One region of the Streptomyces similanensis genome, then DNA from elsewhere that is predicted to be linked to it. Evidence: riboswitches for the same ligand, from Rfam matches in the RefSeq annotation. Region 1 holds a riboswitch; the other holds the start of a gene.

The links. A riboswitch is a leader RNA that binds a small molecule or an ion and turns the genes downstream of it on or off. The one in region 1 is predicted to bind guanidine.
Region 2: another riboswitch for guanidine. It lies ahead of ABEB07_RS22035 (DMT family transporter); the one in region 1 lies ahead of ABEB07_RS20860 (MBL fold metallo-hydrolase).

The regions. Positions count from the first base shown of each region.
Region 1 is NZ_BAABKC010000059.1:111,155-125,327, forward strand. Features, by position in the region: gene ABEB07_RS20820 (FAD-dependent monooxygenase) at 1-391, shown strand, start outside; partial or broken gene ABEB07_RS20825 (Cmx/CmrA family chloramphenicol efflux MFS transporter) at 405-551, opposite strand; gene ABEB07_RS20830 (VOC family protein) at 625-1,023, opposite strand; gene ABEB07_RS20835 (helix-turn-helix transcriptional regulator) at 1,115-2,116, shown strand; gene ABEB07_RS20840 (DUF1152 domain-containing protein) at 2,384-3,349, opposite strand; gene ABEB07_RS20845 (SMI1/KNR4 family protein) at 3,480-4,070, shown strand; gene ABEB07_RS20850 (MFS transporter) at 4,546-4,860, shown strand; gene ABEB07_RS20855 (hypothetical protein) at 5,162-5,593, shown strand; guanidine-III (ykkC-III) riboswitch at 5,862-5,929, shown strand; gene ABEB07_RS20860 (MBL fold metallo-hydrolase) at 5,941-6,819, shown strand; gene ABEB07_RS20865 (histidine phosphatase family protein) at 6,889-7,476, shown strand; gene ABEB07_RS20870 (hypothetical protein) at 7,498-7,875, shown strand; gene ABEB07_RS20875 (hypothetical protein) at 8,237-8,770, opposite strand; gene ABEB07_RS20880 (LysR family transcriptional regulator) at 9,159-9,356, opposite strand; gene ABEB07_RS39250 (nuclear transport factor 2 family protein) at 9,429-9,779, opposite strand; gene ABEB07_RS20885 (XRE family transcriptional regulator) at 10,071-10,310, shown strand; gene ABEB07_RS20890 (hypothetical protein) at 10,421-11,047, opposite strand; gene ABEB07_RS20895 (adenylate/guanylate cyclase domain-containing protein) at 11,661-12,737, opposite strand; gene ABEB07_RS20900 (universal stress protein) at 12,734-13,162, opposite strand; gene ABEB07_RS20905 (hypothetical protein) at 13,592-14,173, shown strand, end outside.
Region 2 is NZ_BAABKC010000065.1:2,374-16,546, forward strand. Features, by position in the region: gene ABEB07_RS22005 (DUF445 domain-containing protein) at 1-867, opposite strand, end outside; gene ABEB07_RS22010 (DUF1707 SHOCT-like domain-containing protein) at 1,095-2,048, opposite strand; gene ABEB07_RS22015 (ABC transporter ATP-binding protein) at 2,082-3,185, opposite strand; gene ABEB07_RS22020 (ABC transporter permease) at 3,204-4,079, opposite strand; gene ABEB07_RS22025 (ABC transporter permease) at 4,072-4,872, opposite strand; gene ABEB07_RS22030 (transglycosylase domain-containing protein) at 5,862-8,369, shown strand; gene ABEB07_RS22035 (DMT family transporter) at 8,435-8,755, opposite strand; guanidine-III (ykkC-III) riboswitch at 8,818-8,881, opposite strand; gene ABEB07_RS22040 (GroES family chaperonin) at 8,953-9,309, opposite strand; gene ABEB07_RS22045 (DUF3618 domain-containing protein) at 9,352-9,681, opposite strand; gene bcp (thioredoxin-dependent thiol peroxidase) at 9,811-10,278, shown strand; tRNA gene ABEB07_RS22055 (tRNA-Leu) at 10,318-10,401, shown strand; gene rdgB (RdgB/HAM1 family non-canonical purine NTP pyrophosphatase) at 10,453-11,055, opposite strand; gene ABEB07_RS22065 (hypothetical protein) at 11,108-11,515, opposite strand; gene rph (ribonuclease PH) at 11,639-12,373, opposite strand; gene ABEB07_RS22075 (glucose PTS transporter subunit EIIB) at 12,464-12,697, opposite strand; gene ABEB07_RS22080 (PTS transporter subunit EIIC) at 12,872-14,167, shown strand.

The DNA.
Region 1 (14,173 bases):
CGACCCGGACGTACTGGCCGCCCGGGAGATCTTCACGGACATGGCCCGGATCCCGGACGTCCAGCACCATCTTGCCGACCTGATGTCCGGGATGGCCGTCCGTTACCCGATGCCGGGCGCCGACACCCATCCGCTGGTGGGCCGCCCCGCACCGGACCTGGACCTCGGAACGGCCCGGACACACGAACTGCTGCGCTCCGGGCGCGGCGTCCTGCTGGACCCGGCCGACACGTTCGCCGAGGCCGTCGGCCCCTGGTCGGACCGGGTGGACCGGGTGGGTCAGGGCAGCGACACCGAACCGATGCTCGTCCGGCCGGACGGCTACGTGTGCTGGGCGGGCGCGGATGATCCGGAGCCGGCGCTCGCCCGCTGGTTCGGCGAGCCCCGCTGAACCGACGCTCAGGGAGGAACCCCGCGTTCGTCACCGCGGCCAGCACCAGGGTCGCGAACAGGACCACGAAACTCGTGGTGAGGGCACCTACGGCAGGCGCTGCCGAGAACACGAGGACAAACCCGAGCAGGCTGCCCCGCGCCGGCCAGTCGCGGGCGAGGTCACGGGCGACGCGGTGACCGGGACGACCACCCGCGTCGCGACGACTTCGACGAGTGGCTCGGGGTCTGTGCTCAGCGAGCGAACTTCTCGATGGCGGCCGGTGTGACGGGGGTGAAGAAGTTGACGAGGTTGCCGTCGGGGTCGCGGAACAGGAGCGCGCGGTTGCCCCAGGGCATCGTGGTGGGCTCATTGACGAAGTCCGCCACGAAGCCGGTCAGGTTCTTGTGCACGCTGTCCACGTCGTCGACGAGGAATTCGAGGATGACGCTGTGGTTGTCGGCCGGGCGGGCGGAGCCGGGCGCGAACAGGGGGACCGTGCGGGTGCTGCCGATCGCGAGGGTGGCCGAGGTGGTCCGGAGCTCGGCGAAGTCCTCGTTGGACCAGGTGGCGGATACCCCGGTGGCCCGCTCGTAGAAGTCGACGAGGCGGGCGACGTCGCCCGTGATGACGCGGATAGAGACGAAGTTCATGGGTTTTCTCCTGGTCCGTGCGTGCTTCTGATCGCACGCTACGACGAATACCGGGCGGAACCCGCCCGGTATATGCGGGAGACTTCGGAACATGCCTCGACCCGTCGCCCGCGTGCTCGCCCTGCTGGAACTCCTTCAGTCGGGCGGCACCCGGACCGTGACCGAACTCGCCGGTCGGCTGGACGTCGACGAACGCACCGTACGGCGCTATGTCGGCCACCTCGTCGACCTCGACGTGCCCGTCGAGTCGGTGCGCGGCCGCTACGGCGGCTACCGCCTTGCCCCCGGTTACCGCCTGCCCCCGCTCATGCTGAGCGACGACGAAGCACTCGCCGTGCTGCTCGGCCTGGTCGCGGGCCGGCGAGCCGGCTTGACGACGACCATGGGCACGGCGAGCGAGACGGCGGCGGCCAAGATCCGGCGAGTGCTGCCCGAGCGGCTGAGCCGCAGACTCGACGCCCTTCTCGGCTCTCTCGCCTTCACGGACCGGCCCGGCGAAACAGTCGCCCCGCACTCCACGGTGCTGCTCGCGATCGCCGACGCGGTCAGCCATCACCGGCCGATCTCGATCCGGTACACCGCCGCCGACGGCCGGCGCAGCGAACGCACGCTGCACCCGCACGGGGTCGTCGCCCACTCGGGCCGGTGGTACGTCACGGCCGCGGATCTCACGGCGGATGAGGACCGGACGTTTCGGCTGGACCGCATCACCGAGGTGAGAGTCCTGCCCGGCTCCTTCGAACCACCCGCCGGTCTCGACCCGGCGGAGCGCGTGCTGACCGGGCTCGCCACGGCTCCGTACCGGCATGAGGTAACCCTGCGGATCCAGGGGACGGCCGAGCAGATCCACACCCGACTTCCCGCCGGCGTCGCGATCGTGGCGGAACTCCCTTCCCCGAGCAGCGCGGATCCGCGGACCGAGCGCTGGTCCCGCGTCGAACTCCGGGTGGAACGGCTCGACTGGCTGCCCGCCGTCCTCGCCTCGCTGGACCGGCCCTTCCTCATCGAACGCCCGGATGAGCTCCGCGACCTGGTCGAAGCCCTCGCCGAACGCCTCAGGAACTCCGCCCGGCGAAGCCCGCCTCACGCATGACGGATCGGCCGGCCCTCCCCGCACCGGAAGCTGCCCAGGACGCTCCGGAGCAGCTCGGAGATCTCCCGCGCTGCCTACTTGTCGTTCGTCGTCATGTTCTCCGCGGCTCCCGGAGGTTCGTTCGATCCGGTGAGAGCAGGCCGCCATGTCCTTGATCTTCGCGACACCTGCCGGCGGGCCGCAGCGTACCCTGCCGCCTGCGCGTCCACGGGTGTCGGCAACCGTGCGCACAGGGGCGGGTAGCGTTCGCCCGTACCGGTGGAAGGCTCAGTGGGGGAATGCCTGCGGGGGGCGCTGACGGGGCAGCGTGGTGCGGAACTCCTCGATCACGGAACTCACCTGCCGCATCAGCGAGGTCCGTTCCAACAGACCGAGGTAGAGATTGCGGCGGGCCAGTCCGGGCAGGTCCACGCAGAAGTACAGCGCCATCAGCGGGTTGATGAACAACGTGCTGCCCTTGGTCCTCTCCGTGAACCGCACGTCGCCGAAGTCACCGCGCACGGCGGCGGCGACGGATCCGTTCACGATGCTCGGGTGGCTCGCGGTGTGGCGCTGGGCGTGCGCCACCGCGTCGAGATACAGCGCGCCCTCCCGCCCTGCCCCGAGCAGCGAGAATGCGCCCAGATAGGCGCCGTCCCGGTCCAGAGCGGCCAAGTTCTCCAGCACGAGCGAGTGGTTCACGCCGTGATAGGCGTCCACCCCGAAGCCGAGGCAGGCCACCAGCCGGTGCGGGACCTCGTCCAGCCTGCTCACGGCGGCCAGGCTGGCCATGTCCTCCTCCGGGGTGCCGAGACCGTGCTCGTCTCCGCGCATCAGGATGTCGGTCCCGCCGTCCACCAATACGACCGCGTCGACACCGCCGAGATGCGTGATCAACCTCCGGTAGGCCGCCCGCAGCGGACCGACCCCGATGCTCGGGAACGCATACACGGTCGACGGAAGATCCTGCGTCGCGAGCCACTGGGCCAGCGTCCGTTCGGGGAAGTAGTCGCCTCGGAGCGGGGTGTCGGGCCCGACGGCCGCGACGTCCTCATCCACCCACACATCGAGGTCCAGGCCGTACAGGTTGGCGAACGACAGGTTGGCGAGGTGCACCTCCTTGCCCGCCGACCGCAGCGCGAGCGCGAGCGGCAGCCCGGCGTACACGTCGAAGCCGCCGCCCGCGCCGGCGATGAGCACCCGTCGCGTATCGCGCAGGCGGGTGAAGAACGCGGGTTCCCCCAGAGAGATCACCGCAGGACGGTAGCAGGAGGACGAGCCGACTCCGGGCTCGATCAACCTGCCCTGCGTTGTCGCACGGGACGGGGCGAGCCTTTTGTGTGGTTCTCCCACCCAGACGCAGGCGGTTACGCACACTCTGTCGGTGGTCGAGTTCAAGGCGGAGCAGTATTTTTTCGTGGCAAGGTCTTCCGCTGGCCTTCAACGGGTGGAAGAAGCGGTGTTGGAAGAGTCGTGCGAAGGACTTCACTTCATGAGAACGATCGCAGTTGAGGCGGCAGAGTCGGTAATCGATCTGATCTACTCCAACGAGGACACGGCGAATCATGCCGACGGATGTCGCGAACAACTCATCGACCGGGCGGAACACGAGATGGGGCTTCGGTTCCCGCCGTCCTACCGTCGCCTCATCGAGGAGTTCGGTACGTGGGAAGCAGCCCCCACAGAGTTCCCCGGCCTGTATCAGACGCCAGCAGGGGGAGACAGTCTGCTGGGCACGGTCGCTTACACCTTGGAAGACCGCGAGGCACTCAGGCTCCCGCATCACCTGATGGTCGTCATGCACGATGACGTGTGGGGTGTTGTGGTACTCGACACCTCACGGCCCGATCGGGACGGTGAATGCCCGGTATACGCCTGGAACCCCGGAGTTCTCGACGGCGGACTCATGGAGAAGATCGCGGACAACTTCGGGATCTTCGCTCTGAACGAATGCCGCCAGGCAATCGGCAATTAACGAAGCCTTTTCCTTATGCGGCGGGTGGCGTGATCCGCCACCCGCCGCGCCCAGCCGATGAGCCATCCGCCAGGTCCCCGCCCCCCGCGCGATCGAGCGGCTACGTCGGCTACGTCGGCTCACGCCGCGCTATAGCCGACTCCCACTCCAGCGCGCTCCTTCCACGCCGTACCGCCATCAAGAAGCGGGGCTGGGGCGAGGGCCTGTCCGGTGACGACTGAGCGGATCGCCGACGCCACCACGACGTCCCGGGATCGGCAACAGATGTTGGCCGTTCAAGGCTGCCGGCCCCAGCATGAGGACGCGGATGACCACCATGTAGCGGACCAGCCGGCTCGACGGACCGCAGGTGCCTGCCGGCCTCGATCCGCGTGTCCGAACCTTCGTACAAGAAGCCCGCGCATGTCTTCGACCACGCCTGGGAGTGTGCGGCCCTCAGCCACAGGAGGCCGCCGCCCGCACGGGATCCGACCGGATGCCGTTCGCGGTCCACCTGCTCGCGTTCAGCCTCTTCGCGATGGGCAGCGCCGAGTTCCTGCTCGCCGGCGTCCTGATCTCCGCCTTCGCTGTTGGCGTCGTGATCGGTGGCCCGCCCCTCGCGGTTCTCACCCTGCGCCGGCCGCGCCGGACCACCCTGGTGGTCTCCCAGACGCTGCTTGCGATCGGCGTCGCCATCGGTTTGCCGGCCGACGATTTCACCGCCCTCATCGTCACCCGCTTCCTTTGCGGTCTCACCTATGCCGGCTTCTGGGCCGTCGCCGCCGTCGCCGGTCAACGGCCCGGTCTGTGACGGCGCGCCGTACGTCCGGACCCGGCCGTCCCGCCACGCGACGGCCGGCAGACGCAGGGCCGCCCGGGGCCGGCGCCGCGACCGACACACCCGCGGCCGCCCGTTTCGCGCACCGGCCGCACGCGCGCCTGCGGCCACCCGGCCGTGGCGTACCACGGCGGCGGTGCCATCGGCGTCGCCGCCGGTCAGATGCCCGGCCGCCGGGCGAGCACCGCCGGTGGCAGCCCTGCGACCGATCGCGTCAGTCGCGCAGGGATCAAGGCCGTGTACCGGGAGTGAACCTTGCACATAGGGTGTTGGCATGTCGCTGAGCCACATAACCCTCTCGTCTGGACATTCGATCGAGCTCACCGAGCTGCGCATGTCTTCGACCTACGGAGGGATGCTGGAGGGCTACCCGTGCAAGCTCATCAATGACATGAAGGTCAGGAGCCTCCAAAGACAGGCTGAACGTGCGTTCACATCCAGGCCAGTTCACCTGGTCCTACCTTCCCGCGAGTACCCGGACGAGACTGCCGGCGCCTTCGGCCCCGTTGAGGTACTTCCTTCCGTGGCCTGCATCGGGCTCTTCCGCTCGACAGCGGTCGCCTCTGAACTTGACCCGGTACTGCACCGTTCCGCTCTCACCGTGGTCTGGTTCCAGACCGGCGTGGATGTCCCGTCGGGCGAGGACGCCGATCTTGGACTGCGCAGCATTTGCTGGGAGGAGCTGGCGCAGGACTACGAGCTCTAGCGACAGGTGCCCATGAAAGCCACTCGTTGATGTGCCGACTCGAAGGAGACGGCGTCCACCACGCCATGCACAGCATTGCCCGGAGGCATAACCTCACCCTCGCCGGACAGGACTGCGGGCCCCGCGGCCGCAAGCACGCCCGAGCAACCTGAATGAGGACCTTCCAGGCTCTCGCAGTGGAGGTCACGTTGAGGGTCCCAGCGCAGAGCGATGCCGCTGCGCCCACGCAGGGCCAAGAGCAGCCGCTCAGCGTCGTGGTAGCGTCGCCGCGGAGGCTCGTAGGTGCCTGCCCCGGACGAGATGTGCGCCGTACACGGCCCGCCAAGACGACGCACTGAGGAGGCGTCGTGGACGTAGGCACACCTTCTGCTGATTCCGCCGGCTCGTTTCCCTCGCCTCGCGAGTTGGACGTCCGTTGGATCCACGGCTCACCATCAGCCAAGCACAACTCCGACCCGGACATCCAGGTCTACGCGTTCGACGAGCATACGGTCATCCTGAGACAGAACATGGCGATCAACTACGAGGCGCCGTTCCTGTTCCTGCTCTTCGGCGATGCCCAGGCAGTGTTGATCGACACCGGCGCCACCGCATCCGCACAGTTCTTCCCATTGCGCAGGCTGGTTGACGAACTCGTCGAGGACTGGCTCGCCCGCCACCCCCGGCACAGGTATCACCTGCTGGTGCTGCACACCCATCCCCACGGCGACCACATCGCGGGGGACGGCCAGTTCGCCGACCGCCCCGACACCACGGTGGTCGGCGCAGAGCTCGCCACCGCCTGGAAATATTTCGGTTTCGACGAGGATCCCACCGCCGTGGCGCAGGTCGATCTGGGAGACCGCGTGCTCGAGTGTCTGGCCACTCCTGGGCACCACCAGGCAGCAGTCACGTTCTACGATCCATGGAGCGGGTTCCTGCTCACCGGCGACACGGTCTACCCTGGCCGGCTCTACATACAGGACTGGCCTGCCTTCGCCCGGACCATCGACCGACTGATCGAGTTCTCCGAACGCCGACCGGTCACCCACGTCCTGGGCTGCCATATCGAGATGACCACCGATCCAGGCGTGGACTACCCGATACGCACCACCTACCAGCCCGACGAACCCCCGCTGCAGATGACAACCGGCCACCTGCACGAGATCCGTGCCGCACTCAACGAGATCGGCGACCGGCCCAGGCGACGCGCCTTCCCCCTCTTTGTTCTCTGCCCGGGCGATTGAGCTCGCACAGCGAGGCGAACGCGGTGAAATCGAGTCGGGATGCCTCAAGATCAGATAGCGTACGTGGCTATGGGTGCGCTGATAGTGATCAGGCATGGCCAGACCGAGTGGAGCCTGTCGGGGCAGCATGCTGGGCGGACTGACGTCGCGCTGACGGCAGCGGGCGAGGCCGCGGCCAGTGCTCTCGCTCCGAGACTGGCCCACCGCCGTCTGCTCGCCGTGTTCAGCAGCCCACTGAGCCGTGCCATGAGGACGGCCGAACTCGCCGGCCTGACCAGTGCACAGCCCGATCCCGACCTGCTGGAGTGGGACTACGGCGGCTACGAAGGCCTGACCGCCGAGCAGATTCGCGAGTCAAGGCCGGACTGGGACCTGTGGCGCGACGGCGTGATTCCAGGCGACGCCGACCACCCTGGCGAGGAGCTGGCGCAGGTGGCCGCGCGCACTGACGCGGTGCTGAACCGCATTCGTCCGCTGCTGAGCGACGGCGACGTCGCCGTCGTGGCGCACGGCCACCTGGCGCGTATCCTCACCGTCCGCTGGCTCGGTCTCGACGCGTCCGCGAGCCGACTGCTCGGCCACCCGCATCCGGGCACGCTCAGCTTCCTCGCCACCGAGGACGGGCGACCCGTCCTCTCCGCCTGGAACGTCCCGTAGCCCGAGCCCGCCGCGTCAGATCTGCCGCGCGAGGCGCCGGAAGCCAATGAACCTTGGTACCGCGTTCGCACAGATCGGTTCGAGGCGTCATTCCTGCCCAGCGTCGGCGAGGATCTGGATGCCGTCTGCAACGTCGACGTGGAGGTGCGGCTGACAGCGGACGGATCCCGCTGGAGCGCGACCATGTTCACACTCGCCGAGGTCGAGCGCCTCATGAAGAGGTGGTCTCAAACAGGCGAGGAGTTGGGCGGCCGCTACTTCTGGTGCTCTGACGGACTGATAGTCCGGGACCCTGGCATCGACAACATGACCCAGGTACTCGCCGGCCTGATCGACGCCGGTGACTTCGCGCAGGTTCTTCAGCGACTCGATGACGAGTATTCCGCGCCCTCATTCTGAAACGATGAGTAAAGCGGCCCCGTCTTCCTTCGGACGAGGCCGCGATCACAACCGCCACTGCGCCAGATCAAGATCCCGAGGCGGGTGCGGCGGCCCGACCGGAGTGCACGGACCCGCACGATGTGCCCACTGCCACAGACCGAGGACGTGCTCGCGAACATCCGTTGCAGTGTGCGCCCGTCCGACTCAGCTCCGCGCGAGCGGAAGTGAGCCGTCACGTGACGATCTGAGCGACGGAGGAAAACCCCGGACGCTCGGCCTTGGGGCTTGTCTACGCCTCGCGGTCCGGCGGGACCAGCAGTGGACGAACGAGCCTCTGGCCTGCGCGCCTCTGATCGCGCAGAGGACCAGGGGCAGCCTGCTATTCGCTCTTGACCTCCAGCGCCCCTCGCGCCAGACCGATGAACCTGACGTAGGCCTCCCGGAAGTCCCGGTAGGCAGCGTCGTACGCGTCCCGGCACTCAGGACTGTCGTCACCGAGTAGCGCGTTGAGTCGCTGCTGCACGCGCCGTGCCATGTCCCTCACATGATCCGCAGCATCGGACACAGCGGCAGGACCATCGAGCCGGATCTCGTGCATCGCCCTGTTCATGTCCCCGATGGCCGGGCCGATGCACTCGTACATCTGCGTCAGGAGCCTGCCCCTGCTTGCAGGGTCACGGGCCGTATCGACGTCGTCCATCTGCCACGTGACCACGTTGAACGCGTGCACGCAGCTCATCATTTCCCGATATGCGGATCGGCGCCGCTCACGCTCGTCACGCAGGGCCTCTGCCCTTGTGGCTGTTTCGGCTTGCGCCCGCGCTGCGCGGAAGGTCGCCCGCGCGGTGATGTAGCTGGCTCCGAGTGCAGTCAGTGCAGTGAGGATGCCGACCCACAGTCCGCTGTTCGCCATGGTCGGAAAGTTTGTCAGCCGAGGGTGGCAGTGAGACAGACTGCAAGCCGCTCGTTGACCGTCACCATCGACGGCCAGGTCCCCCCACGAACTGGACGTCGATGGGAGATGCAAAGTGGCCACTGACACGGTGCCGTGTCCGGCAGCGCCTCCCTCTCCCGCGTTCACGCCCGCAGCACCTGGAGATCAACGGCGGTCATAGACCATGTCTGACAACCCGACCGCGCAAAGGGGGTAGCGGGCGGAAAGGATGCCCCCGGTGCGTACGAGGAGTTCCCCGGTTCACGGGGCGGTGAAGCCGATTCGCAGCACGCCTCGGACCGGTGCGTAGGCATCCCTCGCGTTGGCGACAGCGCGCTGAATCGGCTGATACGCGGGCAATAGGTCGTCACGGAGCTGGCGGCGCAGTGGTGAGGGCGACGCGGCGGCTTGCAGCGCTCGAACAACGCGCCACCATCTGACGCTCAAGCGCCTTGATCGTTTGGCTGACCCGGCCGGGAGAGACGTGCAACCGTTCGGCGGCACGTGCGAAATGCAGTTCTCCGGCCGGCGTGATGAAGGTTGCGGTCTCGTGCCGCTCCACCACGCCCCCATCCGTGACGGCGATGCACTCTGGCTGGCGCCCCCGACCGTAGGTCGACCCCGGCGAACGGACATGTCACCATGGCAGACGCGCTCGGCGAGCGCCTCGTGCAGATCTTCGAGGTGCAGGGACAGTCGAGCCACCCCCTGCGCAAAGGCTCACGCGGTGGACGGCCGACATGATCGCGCAGTCCTGTGCCGCGGAGGGTGAGGCGGAGATACTGCAACCGTCAGCCGTCCTGATCAGTGCGGCGTCGGTATGGCCGGCGGCGAGGAAGGCGCTCTCCGAGTCGTCTGCCAGGACGTGGATGCTCAGCTGGGCGCCACGAACAGTGGCCCGTGCGCCGTGGATCTCGATGACGGCGTTGATGCACAGATACACGGTTCGGTCGAACAGCGCCGTCCTTTGCCGGACACGGGCAGACAGCGGTACATCAGATCGATGATCTCAGCGCGGCCGGTCAGAGCCTGCGACTGTCGCCGTATCTAGTCGGTGTCCATGGCGGCAGAATCCTCCCGCAAGCGCACCTGAGCTCGGCACATCAGTTCGAGTTCGATCGACCGACCCGGTTCTGCCCGAGGCGTGAATTCACCCGGGCGGCGTAGCAATAGCCCCTCGGGCTGGTTGCGACCGGGACGACGGTGGATGAGCGTCTGCTTGCGGGGCAGACGTGGCCCATCACTCCGTTGCAGGTCCCGCGAACCCGGAGGTGGGAAGATGGCCGACCTCGCTCAACTGCTGCACGACACGATGCGCCGGCAACGCCTGGACGCCCAGGCCCTCGCGGACAGGACCGGGATCCGCACTCCCCGCATCCGCGTCTTCGCTCAGGAAGGGGCCACCGGCCCGATCTGTCCCACCGAGCAGGAACTGCGAGAACTGGCCCTCGCGCTGGCCCTGCCTCTTCCCACGGTTCTCGACGCCGCCGGGCCGGCACCCGCGGGCGCACCCTCGTGACGCCCGGGGGAGTCCTGCGCATACCGCGGGACGCGGACGATCAGTCGCATGCGGCCGTTGAGCGCATGGGCTCTCTCCGCCCGATGCGGGTGAACAGCAGGGCTCCTTGTTCAGTGCAGAATGCTGACAGCGCGGGCGATCACCAGCAGTGAGGTGAGGAGGGCCGAGACGCTCTGGACACTCATCATGAGCTTGGCCCGGGCGGACAACGGCATGGTGTCGGTCGGGCTGAAGGCCGTGGAGTTGGTGACGGACACGTAGAGGTAGTCGGTCAGCGTGGGAACCCAGTCGCAGGCGCGGCTGGCGCCGTCGGCGACCTCTTCGACGGCGTCGTCGTTCTCGTCCTGCGAGAAGCGGAAATCGGCCAACGGCAGCTTATCGCGCGGAACTTGTGTGCGGCTGACGGGACCGCCCCGGTCCAGCTCCCAGTAAGCCAGGCCGAAGACGATGATGTTGGTGAGCCACACCTGCAACGCTGCGACCAGCAGTCCGCGGCCGTCCTTCACACCCGCGTAGACGAGTTCATGGATCAGCAGGCCGAGAGCGACGAGATTGCTCACCGCGATGACGGCGACCAGACCCAGCGACAGCGCGCGGAACGTCTTCGTCTCACGGGTCAGCCGCCTGGGGTTGATCGCGACGAGCGGAACGAGGAGAAGGACCTCCAGAACAGGCAGTACATAGCGCGGCGCGACAAGCAGCCGCTGCGGCAGGCCGAGGTACAGGACGATGGCCACGAGAGTGGCGATCGCCGCGGGTAGCCGGGCCTCCCCTCTGCGTTCGTGCCGCGGATGCCGGATGCGAGCCTCCGCACGCGTACGAGTCACGACTCCCCCCTCCGTTCCTCTCTGCCGACCGGCCCGGTGACACCTGCATCACGCGGACCGGCCCCACGACACGTGCGCGTGAGCAGGGAACGTCTGCCCCGAACAGCATCGTTCAACGCGCGGCCGCCGACCTCAGTCACGTGGAGCCGACTGGGGTCGATGACCGCGAGGCTGTGGGCCGTGACGAACTGGTCCTTCGTGAGCCGGTGCCCGTCTGCCCCCGCATGGCGTAGCAGTTCCAGCCAGTAGATCTGGCAGAAGGTCTGGAGTGCCCTGGCCCGGCGGTCGCTCTTGTCGAGCTTGCAGGCCTGGATGCAGCGGTCGGCGAACCAGGCCGGCAAGGTTCAGGTAGCCGGGTAGCAGGGGCCGCTGCGACCAGGCCGCGGTCGCCGCAAACGGTCCCGGGGTTGGCCGACCGGCAGCTCCGGGACCGGCTCCCGGAGCTCTAACGTCACCTCGAGGCCGGCTGCGGCCGACGCCGGTGGGCGTCCCGCCGTCAGGCTGCTCCGGCGCGGAACGCGCGTCAGCGACTCGCTCTCCGGTGCCCTTGCGAGGCGGGCCGCAGCAGCACTGGGCGCAGTCGGGGGAATCCGCGTACCGAGACCGGGCGCAGCCCTTTCAGTTCGTAGCCCGCCAGCCCGGCCAGTTCGCCGGAGAAGGCCGTGTCGACGAGGACGGTGCCGGGGTGGGCGACAGCGGTCAGCCGGGCCGCCGCGTTGACCGCGGTCCCGTACAGGTCGCCGTACCGGGAGAGGACCTGGCCGTAGGCGAGGCCGGTTCTGACGCGGGGCAGCTCGGATGCTTCGTGGGCTCGAGCGGTCAGCTCCAGTGCGATGTCCGCGGCGCAGGACGCCGACTCGCAGACGAAGAACACCTCGTCCCCGATCGTCTTCACCACCCGGCCGTGCCCCTCGGCGATCACGTCGCCGGTGATGCTCTCGAAGCGGTCAAGGACCTGTCCGAGTTCGGCGCCCTCCAGGCCGCGCGTCATCCGGGTGTACCCGACCATGTCGGTGAATCCCACGGCCTGATAACGGAGTCCGGCTTCACCGGGAAGCTCTGCGGGACCGGTCGTCGCCGCGCGCGAGTGGTCCTCCTCGACCGCCCCCGGCGCGGCCTGGAACCGTTCGGCGTGTCCGGCGAGGTGGCGGTGCCAGACGTACGTCTGCAACTCCTCCAGTTGCGGCAGCAGTTCCGCGGCCCGCTCCACCGGAGCGCCGTCGCCGCGGGCCCGGCCGAGCCACTCCCAGAAGGCGTCGATCTGCCACTCGGCCAGGCGTGAGAGGTGGTATCCCACGGTGCGTACCACCATGGTCTCGCTCTCGCTGGTCACCAGCCCCGCCTCGGTCAGGCGGGCCACTGTACGGAGTGCCTCGACGTCGGCGTCGGTGAAGAAGCGCTCACCGTCCCCCACCGCGGGAAACCCCAGCGCGCGCCAGATCCGCTCGGCCCTCTCCAGCTCCACCCCCGCCCGTTCGGTGACGTCCGTCCGCGTCCACCGTGCAGGGGCGCCCAGCACCAGGTCCCGCACGGCGCCGACGGACCAGCCCGGCAGGTCGGCCGGCCTTCCCGCCGTGGCGGCCTGATCCACGCCGCTCATGTGGTGTGCACGATCAGCACATCGCGCCCGGCTTTCCTCGCGATGTCGGCGGGCACGGACCCCAGGATGCGCCCGGCCAGCGAGCGCAGGCCGCGGTTGCCCACCACCAGCAGGTCCGCCGCCTGGTCGGCGGCCGTGTTCACCAGGGCGGGCACGGGATCGTCCTGCACGGCGAGGGAACGCACATCCAGCGCCCCCTGGTCGCGGGCGCGGTCCCGTGCGGCCCGAAGGGTCTCCTCGGCCGGGGCCGAGCCCACCACCTGGTACGCCTCGGCACCGAGCTGGTCCTGCGCCCGGGAGAGTTCCGGACCGCGCATCGGCTGGTAGGCGCACACGATGACGAGTTCGGCCCGACAGGCAGCCGCGAGCCGGGCCGCTCCCTCCACAGCGGCGAACGACGACTCCGACCCGTCCGTGCCGACCATGATGACTCGATAGGAACTCACACTGAACTCCCTTACCTATGACATGACTTACTCCAAAGTAAGCTTTCGCTGTGCGAGACGTAAAGGAGTTCGGGACGCGGGCGGTGAGGCCCCGTCCACACGGGCGACTGCTCGCCCTCGGACTCATCCACCCGACGGCCACGCTGGAAGAGGCCGGTGCGGACGACGCGTGTGGTCGCCCGAGTGGTTCGGAGTGGTTCGCAGTGGCTCGGAGTGGCGACCACCGCGCTGACGGCCGGCTGTCGCCGAGGGGCGGCGGCTCGGTGACGACAACCTGACGTCCGGCGTCCGCTCAAAGTCGGTCGCGGCACGACGCGGAAGGCCGTCCGCACGTAGACGGGTCCGGTGCGGGTACGCGGTTCGAGCGGGTGACCGCGTTCTGTGAACGGCCGGCGTGTGGGAGGGGCGATGGGCGGAGGCGGGGCGTGCGGGGTGCCGGACGAGGTGGACTGGCAGGGCGAGCACCGGTGGTACGACAGACCCTGGGTGCCCGTGGGTCTGTCGGTACTTCTCGTCGGCGGGACGGCGGCAGTGTTACTGCGGATCGGCCTGGGCGGTGCCGGAGCCGTGGGGGGCGTGGCCGGAGCCGTCGGCGGGATCGTCGGCGGGGTGTGGGCCGGCGCACGGGTGCGACGGGAGATCACCCGTGAGACAGGACTGAGCAGGCAGCAGCTCCCCGTCGTGGCACGCCGTCTGCGCAAGGAACACCTGCCGGCCGACAGGCGGGTCCAGCGGGCGATGGACCTGCTCGCGCGCCGCCAGCTTCGTCAACTGCGCCAGGGGCGACACACGTTTCCCCTTCTGTTCGGGCTGTACGTGTTGCTGGGGGCCGGCATGCTGGCGAGCGGCAACACCGCGTTCGGCCTGTTCTGGCTGCTGCTCGCCGCGTTCACGCTGGTCGCCGTCGCCGGCCGACGGCGTACGCTCGCCCGGCTGGTCCGGGTACGGGCACGGCTCGCAGCCACGACCGGCCCTCCGACCGGCCGCGCG
Region 2 (14,173 bases), on a different contig from region 1:
CACCTTCCGGTCCACGAACCTCGGCGTCCAGCCGGGCGCCCCGCCCTGCACCGCGTCCATCACGGAGTCGCCGTGCAGCACCAGCCAGTCGTGCGCGCGGGAGACCACCAGGTCCACCACGCGCCGGTGGCCGCCGTCGGCGACGATCCGCTCCAGCATCTTGCCGAGGCCCGGCGCGATCTCCTGCACCGCCGCCCGGCGGGTGATCGCCTCGCCGACCACCGCCTGCACGTCGGAGTCCCGCAGCACCGTCAGCGCGCCGCGCAGCGCCGTGGCCAGCTCCGCCGTCACCCTCTCGGCGTGCTCCGGGCGGGCCAGCCAGGCGCCCAGCCGGCCGCCGATGCCGACCGCGCGCAGCCGCTGGCGCACGACGTCCTCGGAGAGGAAGTTCTCGCCGACGAACTCGCCCAGCGACACCCCGAGCTGGTCCTTCTTGGTCGGGATGATCGCGGTGTGCGGGATGGGCAGGCCGAGCGGATGGCGGAAGAGGGCGGTGACCGCGAACCAGTCGGCCAGCGCGCCCACCATGCCCGCCTCGGCCGCCGCCGCGACATAGCCCGCCCAGGCGCCGGCGCCGCCGTCCTGGGCCACCTTGGCGAGGACGTAGACCACCGCCACGAACAGCAGCAGCCCGGTCGCGGTCAGCTTCATCCGGCGCACCCCGCGCCGGCGCTCCTCGTCGGCGGGGCTGAACACGTTCATCGCGCGGCGGGCGGCGACGGCGTCCGCCGCGCGCGGGCCGGACTCCGGCGCCGGCACGGCGCTCGCCCCGGTGCGCCGCCCGGTCCCCGCACTCCGCCCGGCCCCCGCCGGGTCCGGGCCGGGGCCGGAGCCGCGGCCGGGGCCCGCCTGTGTCCTTCGTTCCATCCGCTCCACCCGTTCCGCGTTCCCGCACACGTCCCGCGTACGTCTGCGCCCGATTGTCCCCTCCTGGCCTACGCCCGGAACGGAACAGGAGTTCCCGACATCACCCGGAAGAGGCACAAGAAGGGACACAAGGTGACATGAAGCCGGACACGAAGGCGGACACGAGGACAGTCGCGACGGCAGACACGAAGGCGGACAAGGAGGGGGAACGGGAGGAGGAAGCGGAGCTAGAAGCGGCGGCCGCGGTCCTCCCAGCGGTCCCGCTGCCGCTCGCGCCGCTCCCGGTGCCGCTCCTGCCGCTCCTCGCGCCGCTCGCGCTGCTGCTCCAGATGCTCCTCGATGCGCTCGCGGTGCTCCTCGAGGTGGTCCTCAAGGCGTTCGCGGTGCCGCTCCCAGCGGTCCTCGTGGCGCGCGGCGTGCAGTTCGCGGCGCTCCGCCCTGCGCTCCAGCTTCTCTTGGCGGCGCGCCTCCTTCTGCGCCTGCCGCTCCGCACGGGTGAGCTTGCGCTCGACCCCGACACCGCCCCAGAACGCGAACCCGGAGACGATCACGCGCGGCGCGCCCGGCGCGCCCGGGACGCCCTCCTCGCGGTGGTCGAACCCGCCCATGATGCCGATGCCGCGCACGACCACCTCGACGCCGGGCGGCACGATCACGTTCATCCCGCCCATGATCGCCACGCAGTTGATCACGACCTCGCGGTCGGCGAAGTTCGCCTCGCGCAGATCGATCTCGCCGCCGCCCCAGAAGGCGAAGCAGTTGAACTGCCGGGGCACCGTCCAGGCGCCCTTGCGCTGGAACCCGGACATCACCGCGACCGCCCAGGACGACGACCCCTCGCCGCCGGTGATCCGGCTCAGCCAACTCCCGTCCCGCACCGGCTCCTTGTGCAGCGAGACCGGCGGCGCCGAGGGCGCGGCGGGCGCCGCCGCGGTGCCGGCGTCCGGCAGGTCGCGGGTGATCGGCTCCAGGTCGCCGTACGTACGCGCGCTGTAGGTGGCCTCCAGCCGCTCCTCGAACTCCGCCATGTCCAGGCGTCCTTCGGCGAGCGCGTCCCGCAGGACCTCGGCGACCCGTTCCCGGTCGGCGTCGGAGGCGCGCAACTGCCGCGCGTCGGGACGCGCGGCCCGCGGCGCCGGCCGCTGCTGGTCGTTTCCCTCGAAGGACACGGCGTCGGTCATGTACAGCAGCCTACGAGTTCGGCGCGCCGGAGGCTACGAGACCGCGCCTTCCGCCGCGTCCCCCGCCGAGACCGCGCCTTCCGCCCCCTCAGGAGCACCGCCGGGAGCGCCCTCCGCCGCCCCCGGCCCCGGCCGCCCGTACATCCGGGCGATCACCGCCTCGATGTCCGGCTCGCGCACCGACAGGTCCACCAGCGGGTAGCGCTCCGCGATCCGCGCCACCAGCGGCGCCGCCGACTTCCCCGCCGGGAAGGCCAGCCACTGCCGCGGCCCCTCCACCCGCACCACCCGCGCCGACGGCAGCTCGATCGGCGGCAGCTCCCGCTCCAGGTCCACCACCAGGGTCCGTTCGCTCTCGCCCGCCTCGTGCAGCCCGGCCAGCGGGCCCTCGTACATCATGCGCCCGTGGTCGATGACCATCACCCGCGAGCACAACTGCTCGATGTCCTGGAGGTCGTGGGTGGTGAGCAGCACCGTCGTGCCGCGCTCGGCGTTCAACTCGCGCAGGAACTCCCGCACCTTGGCCTTGCTGATCACGTCCAGGCCGATGGTCGGCTCGTCGAGGTAGAGCACCTCCGGGTCGTGCAGCAGGGCCGCCGCGATGTCGCCGCGCATCCGCTGGCCCAGCGAGAGCTGCCGCACCGGCACGTCCAGCAGGTCGCCCAGTTCCAGCAGCCGGACGCAGCGGTCGAGGTTCTCCCGGTAACGGGCGTCGGGGATGCGGTACATGCGGTGCGTCAGCCGGTAGGAGTCGATCAGCGGCAGGTCCCACCACAGCGTCGTACGCTGCCCGAACACCACCCCGATGCGCTGGGCGAGCCGGGTGCGCTCGCGGGCCGGATCGATGCCCGCGACCCGCAGCCGGCCGCCGGTCGGGGTGAGGATGCCGGTGAGCATCTTGATCGTCGTGGACTTGCCCGCGCCGTTCGGGCCGATGTAGCCGACCATCTCGCCGCGCGCCACGGTGAACGAGAGCGCGTCGACCGCCCGCACCCGCCGCCGCTCGCTCCTGAGGAACCCGGTCCGCTTGCGCACATCGAAGACCTTCTCGACCCGGTCGACCTCGATGAACGCCCCGCCGGGCGCCCCGCCGGGGCCGTCCCCCGCGAGGCCGCCGTCCCGCTCTTCCCTCGCCATACGTCCCTCCGACTCCCCTCAGCTCCCCGTGCTCCGGTACGACCGCAGCCCCGCCCGCCAGGCGACGCCCGCGAGCGCGCAGCAGACCATCGCGACCAGCGGCGAGGCGAACGCCGTCCAGCCCGGCAGCCCCAGCGGATACGGCCGCCCGAGCACGTACGCGGCGGGCAGCCAGTTGACGAACGCCAGCGGCAGGACGTACGTCACCCCGCGCACCAGCTCCGTGGCGAACACGGTCGGCGGGTACTGCAACAGCGTGGTCCCGCCGTACGTGAACGCGTTCTGCACCTCGGAGGCGTCCTGGGCGGCGAACTGGAAGGCCGCGCCCGCGACGAACACCGCGCAGAAGATCCCGCCGCCGCTCAGCGCCATCACCGGCATCAGCAGCAGCTTGAGCGGCGTCCAGTGCAGGTCGAGCCCGGCCAGCGCGTAGCCCGTCACCAGCAGGCCCTGGGTCACCCGGCCCAGTCGGCGCAGCGCGAACCGGTCGGCGGCGACCTGCGCGAGCACCGGCGCCGGACGGACCAGCAGCGTGTCCAGCGTGCCGTCGCGCACCCGCCGGCCCAGCCGGTCCATCGAGCCGATCGCCAGGTCGGCCAGCCCGAAGGAGAGGGTGCTCAGCCCGTACAGGAACGCCACCTCGGGCAGGCGGTAGCCGCCGAGCGCGTCCACCCGGGAGAACATCAGCAGGATCGCCACGAAGTCGAGCGCGGACGCCACGAAGTTCCCGAGCGTGGTCAGCGCGAACGAGGTCCGGTAGGCCATCGTGGAGCGGATCCACATGCCGGCGATCAGGCGGTAGGCCCGCAGGCCCTCACGCAGCCGGCCGCGCTGCTCCGTACGGGTGAGGCCCGCCCCTACGGCGGGGCCGGTGACGTCGACGGGGTCAGCCACCCTGCACCACCACCCGCCGGGTCGCCAGCGACTGCACCAGCCGCCCGGCCGCCAGCAGCGCCACCGCCCACGCGCCCTGGAAGGCGTACGTACCCAGCGGGTCCGCGTGGCCCAGCAGCACGTCGGCCGGGGCCTGGAGCAGCGACGACCACGGCAGCGCCCGCACCGTCTCGCCCAGGACGCCCGGGAAGACGTTCAGCGGCAGCAGCATCCCGGAGCAGAAGAACCCGGCCAGCCACGCCATCTGCACCACGCCCGCCCCGTCCAGCAGCCAGAACGCGCTCAGCGCCACCAGGTACCGGATGCCGAAGCTCACCAGCATCGCCGGCGGCAGCGTGCCGGCGAACGCCAGCCAGGTCACCGGGTCCGCGGGCAGCGCGGCGGGGAAGCACAGCACCCCGAACAGGAACGGCACCACCCCGCGCCCCACCAGCTGGAACACCGCCCGGCCCAGATCGGCCGAGAGCCACCACAGCTGGAGGTCGGCCGGCCGGTACAGATCGACGGCGATGTCACCCGTACGGATGCGCTCCATCAGCTCGTCCTCGACGCCGCCCCCGCCGAGCGCGAGCGTCGAGAGGAACGCCTGCCCCAGCCAGACGAAGGTGACGGCCTGCGCGCTGTCGTAACCGCCCAGATGCGGCCGCTCGTCCCACAGCGCGAGGTAGGTGTACACCAGGATCAGGCCGAACACGGTGTTGGTGAACACCCCGGCCAACGTGGCCGCACGATAGGTCGCGTACCGTCTGAATCCCCCCGCCGCGACGGCCGCGTACAACCGCCCAGCGCCCACGTCACGCCTCCACAAGGTCCGTCGACACGAAGCGCAGGAGCGTAGTGCGCGCGCGGCGTGACGTGCCACGCATTTTCCGGACCACATGCCCGGGAACGGGAACGGAACGCGTGGTGCGTGAGTCTTCATCCGGGGGCGCAGAAGCGCATGAGGGCGTACCGCGACGTACGACGTGAAAACAGGAGTCCGTGCACGACATGAGCGACGAGCCGCAGCCGAAGGCCAAGGCACAGCCCGAGGCCGAGGCGCAGCCGCAGCCGCAGCCGCGATCCGAGCCGGAGGCTCGGGACCAGGGTGACGGCCAGGGCGAGGGCCAGGGATCCGGTCGGCGGAACGGCGACCGGGGCGAGAGCCGTGACCGGGGCCGGGCGGAGGGCTCGGCCGAGGGCCGGGCGGAGCGGGAAGCGCCGTCGGCGGCGGAGCGCGCCGGGGACCGGCCCGCCGCGCGGGACGAGGGGGAGGCCGGGACGAAGGCCGTCCCCCGGGCCCAGGACCGCCCGAAGGGGCCGAGCCAGGACAAGGGTCAGGATCAGGGCAAGGCGCAGTTGCCCCAGCGGAAGCCGCGACCGGCGCGGGGCGCCGGCTCCGGTACGCCGGACTCGGGTACGCCTGAACCGCGTACGCCGGACGCGCGTACGCCGGACGCGGACACCGCCGGCGGTCCCGGCACCCGGGCCGCGACCGGAGGCATCACCTGGGGCACGAACACCTCCGGCGGCCGGGGCCCGGCGGGACGCGCCCCGGGCAACCCGGCGGGACGCGCCCCGGGCAACCCGGCGGGACGCGCGGCGGGCGCCACGGGCGCGGCCGGCGCGGCGAGCGCCGCCGGCGCGGGCGCCGGACCCTCGGGTGCCGGACCGGCCGGTCGTACCGCCCACGGCAGCGGAGCCCACACCACCGGCCCCAACGGGCCCACCCGCTCCTCCAGCCCCGATGGCCCCAGCGGGCCCAGCGGCCCCAGCGGCCCCACCGACCATCCCACCACCCAGCTGGCCGCCGCCTCGCGGCCCGCCGCGGCCGTGCGCACCACCGCCTCCCCCGAGGCCGCCGCCGACGGCGGCCAGTCCGGCCAGTCCGGCCAGTCGAAGGCTCAGTCCAAGAAGGACAAGAAGGCCGCCAAGAAGGCCAAGCGGAAGCGGACCGGGTGGCGGCGGCTGCTGCCGACCTGGCGGATGGTGCTCGGCGGCGTCCTCACCGTCGCACTGCTGATCATCGGCGCGTTCTTCGTCGGCTACTCCCTGGTCAAGATCCCGCCCGCCAACGCCCTGGCGATGAAGCAGGCCAACGTCTACCTGTACGCGGACGGCACCGAGATCGCCCGCGACGGCGACATCAACCGGGAGAACGTCGCGCTCGACCAGGTCTCCAAGGACGCCCAGCACGCCGTACTGGCCGCCGAGGACCGCGACTTCTACACCGAGTCCGCCGTCGACCCGAAGGCGATGCTGCGGGCCGGCTGGAACACCGCGACCGGCAAGGGCAAGCAGTCCGGCTCCACCATCACCCAGCAGTACGTGAAGAACTACTACCTGGGCCAGGAGCAGACCGTCACCCGCAAGGTGAAGGAGTTCTTCATCTCGGTCAAGCTGGACCGCACGGAGTCCAAGGACGAGATCCTGGGCGGCTACCTCAACACCAGCTACTTCGGCCGCAACGCCTACGGCATCCAGGCCGCCGCGCAGGCGTACTACGGCGTCAAGGCCAAGGACCTCGACCCGGCCCGCGCCGCCTACCTCGCCGCGCTGGTCAACGCGCCCAGCGAGTACGACGTCGTCGCCCACCCGGAGAACAAGTCGGCCGCGCTGGCCCGCTGGAACTACGTCCTGGACGGCATGGTCAAGCAGGGCTGGCTGGGCGCCTCCGAGCGGGCCGGGATGAAGTTCCCGAGCCCGAAGGACGCCACGGTGCCCACCGGCATGTCCGGACAGCGCGGCTACCTCGTGCGCGCGGTGAAGGACTACCTCGCGCAGAACAAGATCCTCACCGAGGACGAACTGTCCGCGGGCGGCTACCGGATCACGACGACGATCCAGAAGAGCAAGCAGGACGCGTTCGTGAAGGCCGTCGACGACCAGCTGATGAGCAAGCTGGACAAGAAGAACCGCAAGGTCGACACCTACGTCCGCGCGGGCGGCGCCGCCGTCGACCCGAAGACCGGCGAACTCGTGGCCATGTACGGCGGCATCGACTACCTCAAGCAGTTCACCAACAACGCCACCCGCCGGGACTTCCAGGCCGGCTCCACCTTCAAGCCGTTCGTGTTCACCGCCGCCGTCCAGAACGAGGCCCGGACCACGGACGGCCGCACCATCACCCCCAACACCCTCTACGACGGCACCAACAAGCGCCCCGTCCAGGGCTGGATCGGCGGCTCCTACGCCCCCGAGAACGAGGACCAGCGCTCCTACGGCGACATCACCGTCCGTGAGGCCACCGACAAGTCGGTCAACGCGGTGTACGCGCAGATGGCCGTGGACGTCGGCTCCGACAAGGTGAAGAAGACCGCCATCGACCTCGGCGTCCCGGGCGACACCCCGGAGCTGGTCAGCAGCCCGTCCATCGCGCTCGGCGTGGCCCGGGCCAGCGTGGTCGACATGGCGCAGGCGTACGCCACCCTCGCCAACCACGGCAAGCACGGCGTCTTCACGATGATCAAGAAGATTACCAAGGACGGCGCCAACGCCGTGAAGCTGCCCCAGGACACCGAGACCCAGGCCGTCAGCCGGCAGGCCGCCGACACCACCACCTCGGTGCTGCAGAGCGTCGTCCAGAACGGCACCGGCGCCCCGGCCCAGGCGATCGGCCGCCCGGCCGCCGCCAAGACCGGCACCGCCGAGGAGGACACCGCGGCCTGGTTCGCCGGCTACACCCCGAACCTCGCCACCGTGGTCTCCGTGATGGGCCAGGACCCGGTGACGGCCGCCCACAAGTCGCTGTACGGGGCGATGGGACTGGACCGCGTCAACGGCAGCGGCGCGCCCGGCAGCATCTGGGCGCAGTTCATGGGCGACGCCCTCAAGGGCACCCAGGCCGACGACTTCGACCTCCAGCTCCAGCCCGGCGCGGACGCCAGTCAGGCCCCGCCGAGCGGCGCCGCGACGACGCCGGGCGACGACGGCCAGGACGACGGCGCCAGCCCGAGCACGGGCGCCGGCCAGGACACCCAGGGCCAGGGCGACCAGGGCGGGACGCAGGGGCAGACCGCGGGCCAGGGCGGCACCACGGGCTCCACCTCTCCCACCCCGACCACCGGCGGCGCCGGTGGCGGCACCCCGGGCACGGACGGCGGGACGGGCGCCGGGGGCGCGGGCGGCACGGGCGGCACCCCGCCCACCGGCGGCGGTGACGGCGGCACGGGCGACGCCGGAGGCGGGGGCGGCGGGCGCGGCGCGGGCGGCAACCCCGGCGGGACCCCCACCACGGGCGGCGCCGACGGGGCCGGCGGCACGACCGGCGACGGCGCGACGACGACGGGCGCCGGCCCGGGAGCCCTCTAGCCCCCGGGCCACCGCCTCGGGCCCCCTGTGACCTGGTGACCTGGTCGATCCAGTGACCCGGTGATCTAGTGGCCCGAGGTGGCCTTCAGCCCCACCACGGCCACCAGCAGCAGGCACACGAAGAAGATCCGGGCGGCGGTCACCGGCTCCCCCAGCACCACCATGCCGAGCACCGCCGCACCGGCCGCCCCGATGCCCACCCACACGCCGTAGGCGGTGCCGATGGGCAGGGAACGGGCGGCGTAGGACAGCAGCAGCATGCTGGCGACGATCCCGGCGCCGGTGAGCACACTGGGCACCAGCCGGGTGAAACCCTCGCTGTACTTCATGCCGATGGACCAGCCCACTTCGAGCAGACCGGCGACGACGAGCAGAACCCAGGCCACGACGGGCACCTCCGAGACAACCACGGCGGCCGGCCGCTCGGGCCGACCGCTGCCGGACAACGGGTGCGTCGTCTTTGCCTGCATCCCGGTACGGCGCGTCTCGTCGGGCTCCCTTCCGAGGCTAGCAAAACCACGCCGAAGAGGCCGGTGACGATGGTCACCGGCCCCTTCGGACGCTCACTCGCCGCACGTACCGGCTACAGGTACAGCCCCGTGGAGTCCTCCGACCCCTCGAACCGGTCCGCGGCCACCGCGTGCAGATCACGCTCGCGCATGAGCACGTACGCCGTGCCCCGCACCTCCACCTCGGCCCGGTCCTCCGGGTCGTACAGCACCCGGTCGCCCGGCTCCACGGTCCGTACGTTCTGCCCGACCGCGACGACTTCCGCCCAGGCCAGGCGGCGGCCCACCGCGGCCGTCGCGGGGATCAGGATGCCGCCGCCCGAACGCCGCTCGCCCTCGCTCGTGTCCTGCCGGACCAGCACCCGGTCGTGCAGCATCCGGATGGGCAGCTTGTCGTCGTGGGTGCTGTGCTCGTTTCTGTTGGCGCTCACGCCTCGAACCTACCTGCCTTCAGCACGTCCGTACGCGGTGGGTCAGCCCCGGCGCCTGCGACTGCTCAGGGTGAGCAGCCCGACCACGCCGACGGCCAGCAGCGCGACCGGCACGATCCGCTCGAGACGGGGCGCGCCCTCGGTGTCCACGAACTGCGCCCGTACATCACTGACCACCCGGTTGACCTGCACATAGGCCCGTCCGAGGGTGTGGTCGACGTTGGCGGCGACCTTGGCCCTGGCGTCTCCGACGAGCGTCTTGGGGTGCACCCGCACGCCGATCTCGTCGAGCGTCTCGGCCAGTACCTCGCGCCGGCGCCTGATGTCGGCCTCGATCTCAGCCGGGGTCCTGGTGTCCGCCGTGTCCGCCACCGTACCGCCTCCGATGTCAACTGCTGCCTGTTGTGGACAGTCTGTCAGCTCTTGCCGCGACCGCACGGTCGGCACCCCCGGTTACCCTCGGACCGACACGGTATTGGCACGACGAGGAGACGAACTTCGATGACCGAGCGACTCCAGCCCGGGGACGCGGCCCCCGCCTTCACCCTCCCCGACGCCGACGGCAACGAGGTGTCGCTGGCCGACCACAAGGGCCGAAAGGTCATCGTCTACTTCTACCCGGCCGCGCTCACCCCCGGCTGCACCAAGCAGGCGTGCGACTTCACCGACAACCTCGACCTGCTGGCCGGCGCCGGCTACGACGTCATCGGCGTCTCCCCCGACAAGCCGGAGAAGCTGGCGAAGTTCCGCGAGACGGAGTCCCTGAAGGTCACCCTCCTCGCCGACCCCGACAAGAAGGTCCTGGCGGCCTACGGCGCCTTCGGCGAGAAGAAGCTCTACGGCAAGACGGTCACCGGCGTCATCCGCTCCACGGTCGTCGTGGACGAGAACGGCAAGGTCGAACGCGCCCTCTACAACGTCAAGGCCACGGGCCACGTGGCCAAGATCATCAAGGATTTGGGCGTCTGAGGCGTCTGCCCGGCCAGTAGCATGGCCGGGCAGCGCCGGGCGGCCGTGGTGGAACTGGCAGTCACGCTGGGTTTAGGTCCCAGTGGGGTAACTCCCGTGAGGGTTCGAGTCCCTCCGGCCGCACGCACACGCAGGGGAAGGGGCCGTCCGGATGGGCGGCCCCTTTTGGTGGGTTCAGCCCAGCAGTTCCCGTACCACCGGGACCAGTTCGCGGAAGGCCTTGCCGCGGTGGCTGATGGCGTTCTTCTCCTGGGGGGTCAGTTCCGCGCAGGTGCGGGTCTCGCCGGCCGGCTGGAGGATCGGGTCGTAGCCGAAGCCGTGGGCGCCGGCGGGCGTGTGGCGCAGGGTGCCGGGCAGGCGGCCCTCCACGACCCGTTCCGTGCCGTCCGGGAGGGCGAGGGCCGCGGCGCAGGCGAAGTGGGCGGCGCGGTGCTCCTCGGCGATGTCGGAGAGCTGGGCCAGCAGCAGGTCCAGGTTGGCCCGGTCGTCGCCGTGACGGCCCGCCCAGCGGGCCGAGAAGATGCCGGGCGCGCCGCCGAGGACGTCGACGCAGAGGCCGGAGTCGTCGGCGACCGCCGGGAGTCCGGTGGCCTGGGCCAGGGCGTGTGCCTTGAGCAGGGCGTTCTCGGCGAAGGTGACGCCGGTCTCCTTGACGTCGGGCACTTCGGGGTAGGCGTCGGTGCCGACGAGTTCGTGGGGCAGGCCGGCGTCGGTGAGGATCGCCCGGAGTTCGGTGATCTTTCCGGCGTTGCGGGTGGCGAGGATCAGGCGGGTCATGCCCACCAGTATCGACGCCCGCCCGCCGGTCTCCTGCTTGCGCCCGGTGCGCTCAGGGGGTGCAGACCTTGGTGAGTTCGCCGGCGGCGTCGGTGACGGGGCCGACGTCGGGGGTGCGGTCGCCGTCGGCGAGGGCCGTGCGGACGTTCTCCACCGCCGTGCCGAGGTCGTCGACCGCCTTGTTGACGTCCGTGTCGTCGGTCTTGTCGCCGATGCTCTTCAGGTTCCGCTCGATCGACCGCAGGGCCTGGTCGGTCCGGGCGGGGTCGTCCGCCGCGTTCCGCACCGCCTGCTGGAGGTCGGTGACGCTGTCGGCGATGGAGTCGGCGCTCTGGACGCAGTCCAGGGCCTTGTTCATCGCGTCGCAGCCGGTCAGGGCGGAGAGTGTGAGGGCGACGGCGGCCGTGGTGGCGGCGATGGCGGTACTGCGGCCCAGGCGTCGGTGGCGGCTCGCGGCCATGCGTGGGTTCCCTCCCCGTGTCGTGGCCGGGCGTACGGCGGTGTGCCGTGCGCCCGTATCCACAGGGACGCGGGGAGGGCGTCCGCGGGTTGCCCCCGGCGGACGCCCTTCTTGGGGCGCCCTTTACTTTTCGAGCGGTTCGAGCGCGGCCCGCTGGAACGCGGCGAGGTCGGTGCAGCCGGCGACGGCGAGGTCGAGCAGGGCGTTGAGTTCGTCGCGGGCGAAGGGCTCGGCCTCGGCGGTGCCCTGGACCTCGACGAAGCGGCCGTCGCCGGTGCAGACGACGTTCATGTCGGTGTCGGCGCGGACGTCCTCCTCGTAGCGGAGGTCGAGGAGCGGGACGCCGCCGACGATGCCGACGGAGACGGCGCTGACGGTGCCGGTGAGGGGCTGGCGGCCGGCCTTGATCAGCTTCTTGCCCTGGGCCCAGGCGACGGCGTCGGCGAGGGCGACGTAGGCGCCGGTGATGGCGGCGGTGCGGGTGCCGCCGTCGGCCTGGAGGACGTCGCAGTCCAGGACGACGGTGTTCTCGCCGAGGGCCTTGTAGTCGATGACGGCGCGCAGCGAGCGGCCGATGAGGCGGCTGATCTCGTGGGTGCGGCCGCCGATGCGGCCCTTGACGGACTCGCGGTCGCCGCGGGTGTTGGTGGCGCGGGGCAGCATGGCGTACTCGGCGGTGACCCAGCCTTCGCCGCTGCCCTTGCGCCAGCGCGGGACGCCTTCGGTGACGGTGGCGGTGCACAGGACCTTGGTGTCGCCGAAGGAGACGAGGACGGAGCCCTCTGCGTGCTTGCTCCAGCCGCGTTCGATGGTGACCGGGCGGAGTTGTTCGGGGGTGCGGCCGTCGATTCGAGACATGGCGCCGAGCCTAGCCTCCCGTGCGCGAGGGGCTCCTCCCGCGGTGGGAAGAGCCCCTTGCGAGTGAACCGCGGTGCGCGGTTCACGGATTCACATCATGTCTTCGATCTCGGCCGCGATGGGGTCGGCGTCGGTGCCGATGACGACCTGGATGGCGCTGCCCATCTTGACGACGCCGTGGGCGCCGGCGGCCTTGAGGGCGGCGTCGTCGACCAGCGAGGGGTCGTGGACCTCGGTGCGCAGGCGGGTGATGCAGCCCTCGATCTCGTCGATGTTGTCGATGCCGCCGAGTCCGGCGACGATCTTCTCAGCCTTGCTGGCCATGTTCCTTCTCCCTGATCCGAACCGCTTGGTCGCAGTAACCCACAGTTGGCCCATCTTCGCGAGCGGTCGCGCCGTGGGTGTGCCGATGATGGCGTTCACGACGGCGGAACCGTCCGCCGACTGGTCTACACCACCGTCGGTGCGGTGGCCAAACGCGGTGCGGGGAGGACGTCCATGAGTGCCGGCGGCGCGGAGATCGGGCCTTCTTCGCTGCGGACGCGCTGGAACACGCTGTTCCAGGGCTTGCAGAAGATGGGCCGCAGCTTGCAGTTGCCGATCGCGGTGCTGCCGGCGGCGGGCATCCTGAACCGGCTGGGGCAGCCGGACGTGTTCGGGAAGGACGGTCTGGGCTGGACCGCCGTGTCGAAGGTGATGGCGGGGGCGGGTGGCGCGCTGCTGGACGGTCAGCTGGGGCTGCCGTTGCTGTTCTGCGTGGGCGTGGCCATCGGGATGGCGAAGAAGGCGGACGGTTCGACGGCGCTGGCGGCGGTGGCGGGTTTCCTCGTCTACTACAACGTGCTGCGCCAGTTCCCGGTGGACTGTCCGGCGGGCGCGCGGGTGATCGCGACGGGGTGCCAGGCGGCGGACGGGACGGCGACGCCGTTCACGTACCAGAATCCGGGGGTGTTCGGCGGGATCGTGATGGGGCTGCTGGCGGCCTACTTCTGGCGGCGGTTCCACCGGACGCGGCTGGTGGACTGGCTGGGCTTCTTCAACGGGCGCCGGCTGGTGCCGATCGTCATGGCGTTCGTGGCGATCCTGTTCGCGGCGCTGTGTCTGTGGGTGTGGCCGCCGGTGGGGCGCGGTCTGGAGAGTTTCAGCGACTGGCTGAGCGACGCGGGGGCGTGGGGCGCGGGGATCTTCGGGCTGGCGAACCGGGCGCTGCTGGTGATCGGGCTGCACCAGTTCCTGAACGTGCCCATCTGGTTCCAGTTCGGCAGTTACACGAAGCCGGACGGGTCGGTGGTGCACGGTGACATCAACATGTTCCTGGCGGGCGATCCGCACGCGGGGCAGTTCACCTCGGGTTTCTTCCCGATCATGATGTTCGCGCTGCCCGCGGCGGCGCTGGCGATCACGCACACCGCGCGGCCGGAGCGGCGCAAGGAGGTGGGCGGGCTGATGCTGTCGGTGGCGCTCACGTCGTTCGTCACGGGGATCACGGAGCCGCTGGAGTACTCGTTCCTCTTCATCGCGCCGGTGCTGTATGCGGTGCACGCGGTGCTGACGGGGGCGTCGATGGCGGTGACGTGGGCGCTGGGGGTGCACGACGGGTTCAGCTTCTCGGCGGGGCTGATCGACTACGTCATCAACTGGAACCTGGCGACCCGGCCGTGGGGGATCATTCCGATCGGGCTGTGCTTCGCCGCGGTGTACTACGCGGTCTTCCGGTTCGCGATCACGCGGTTCGATCTGCGGACTCCGGGGCGTGAGCCGGAGGACGAGGTCGAGGACACCACGAAGGCGTGAGCACCG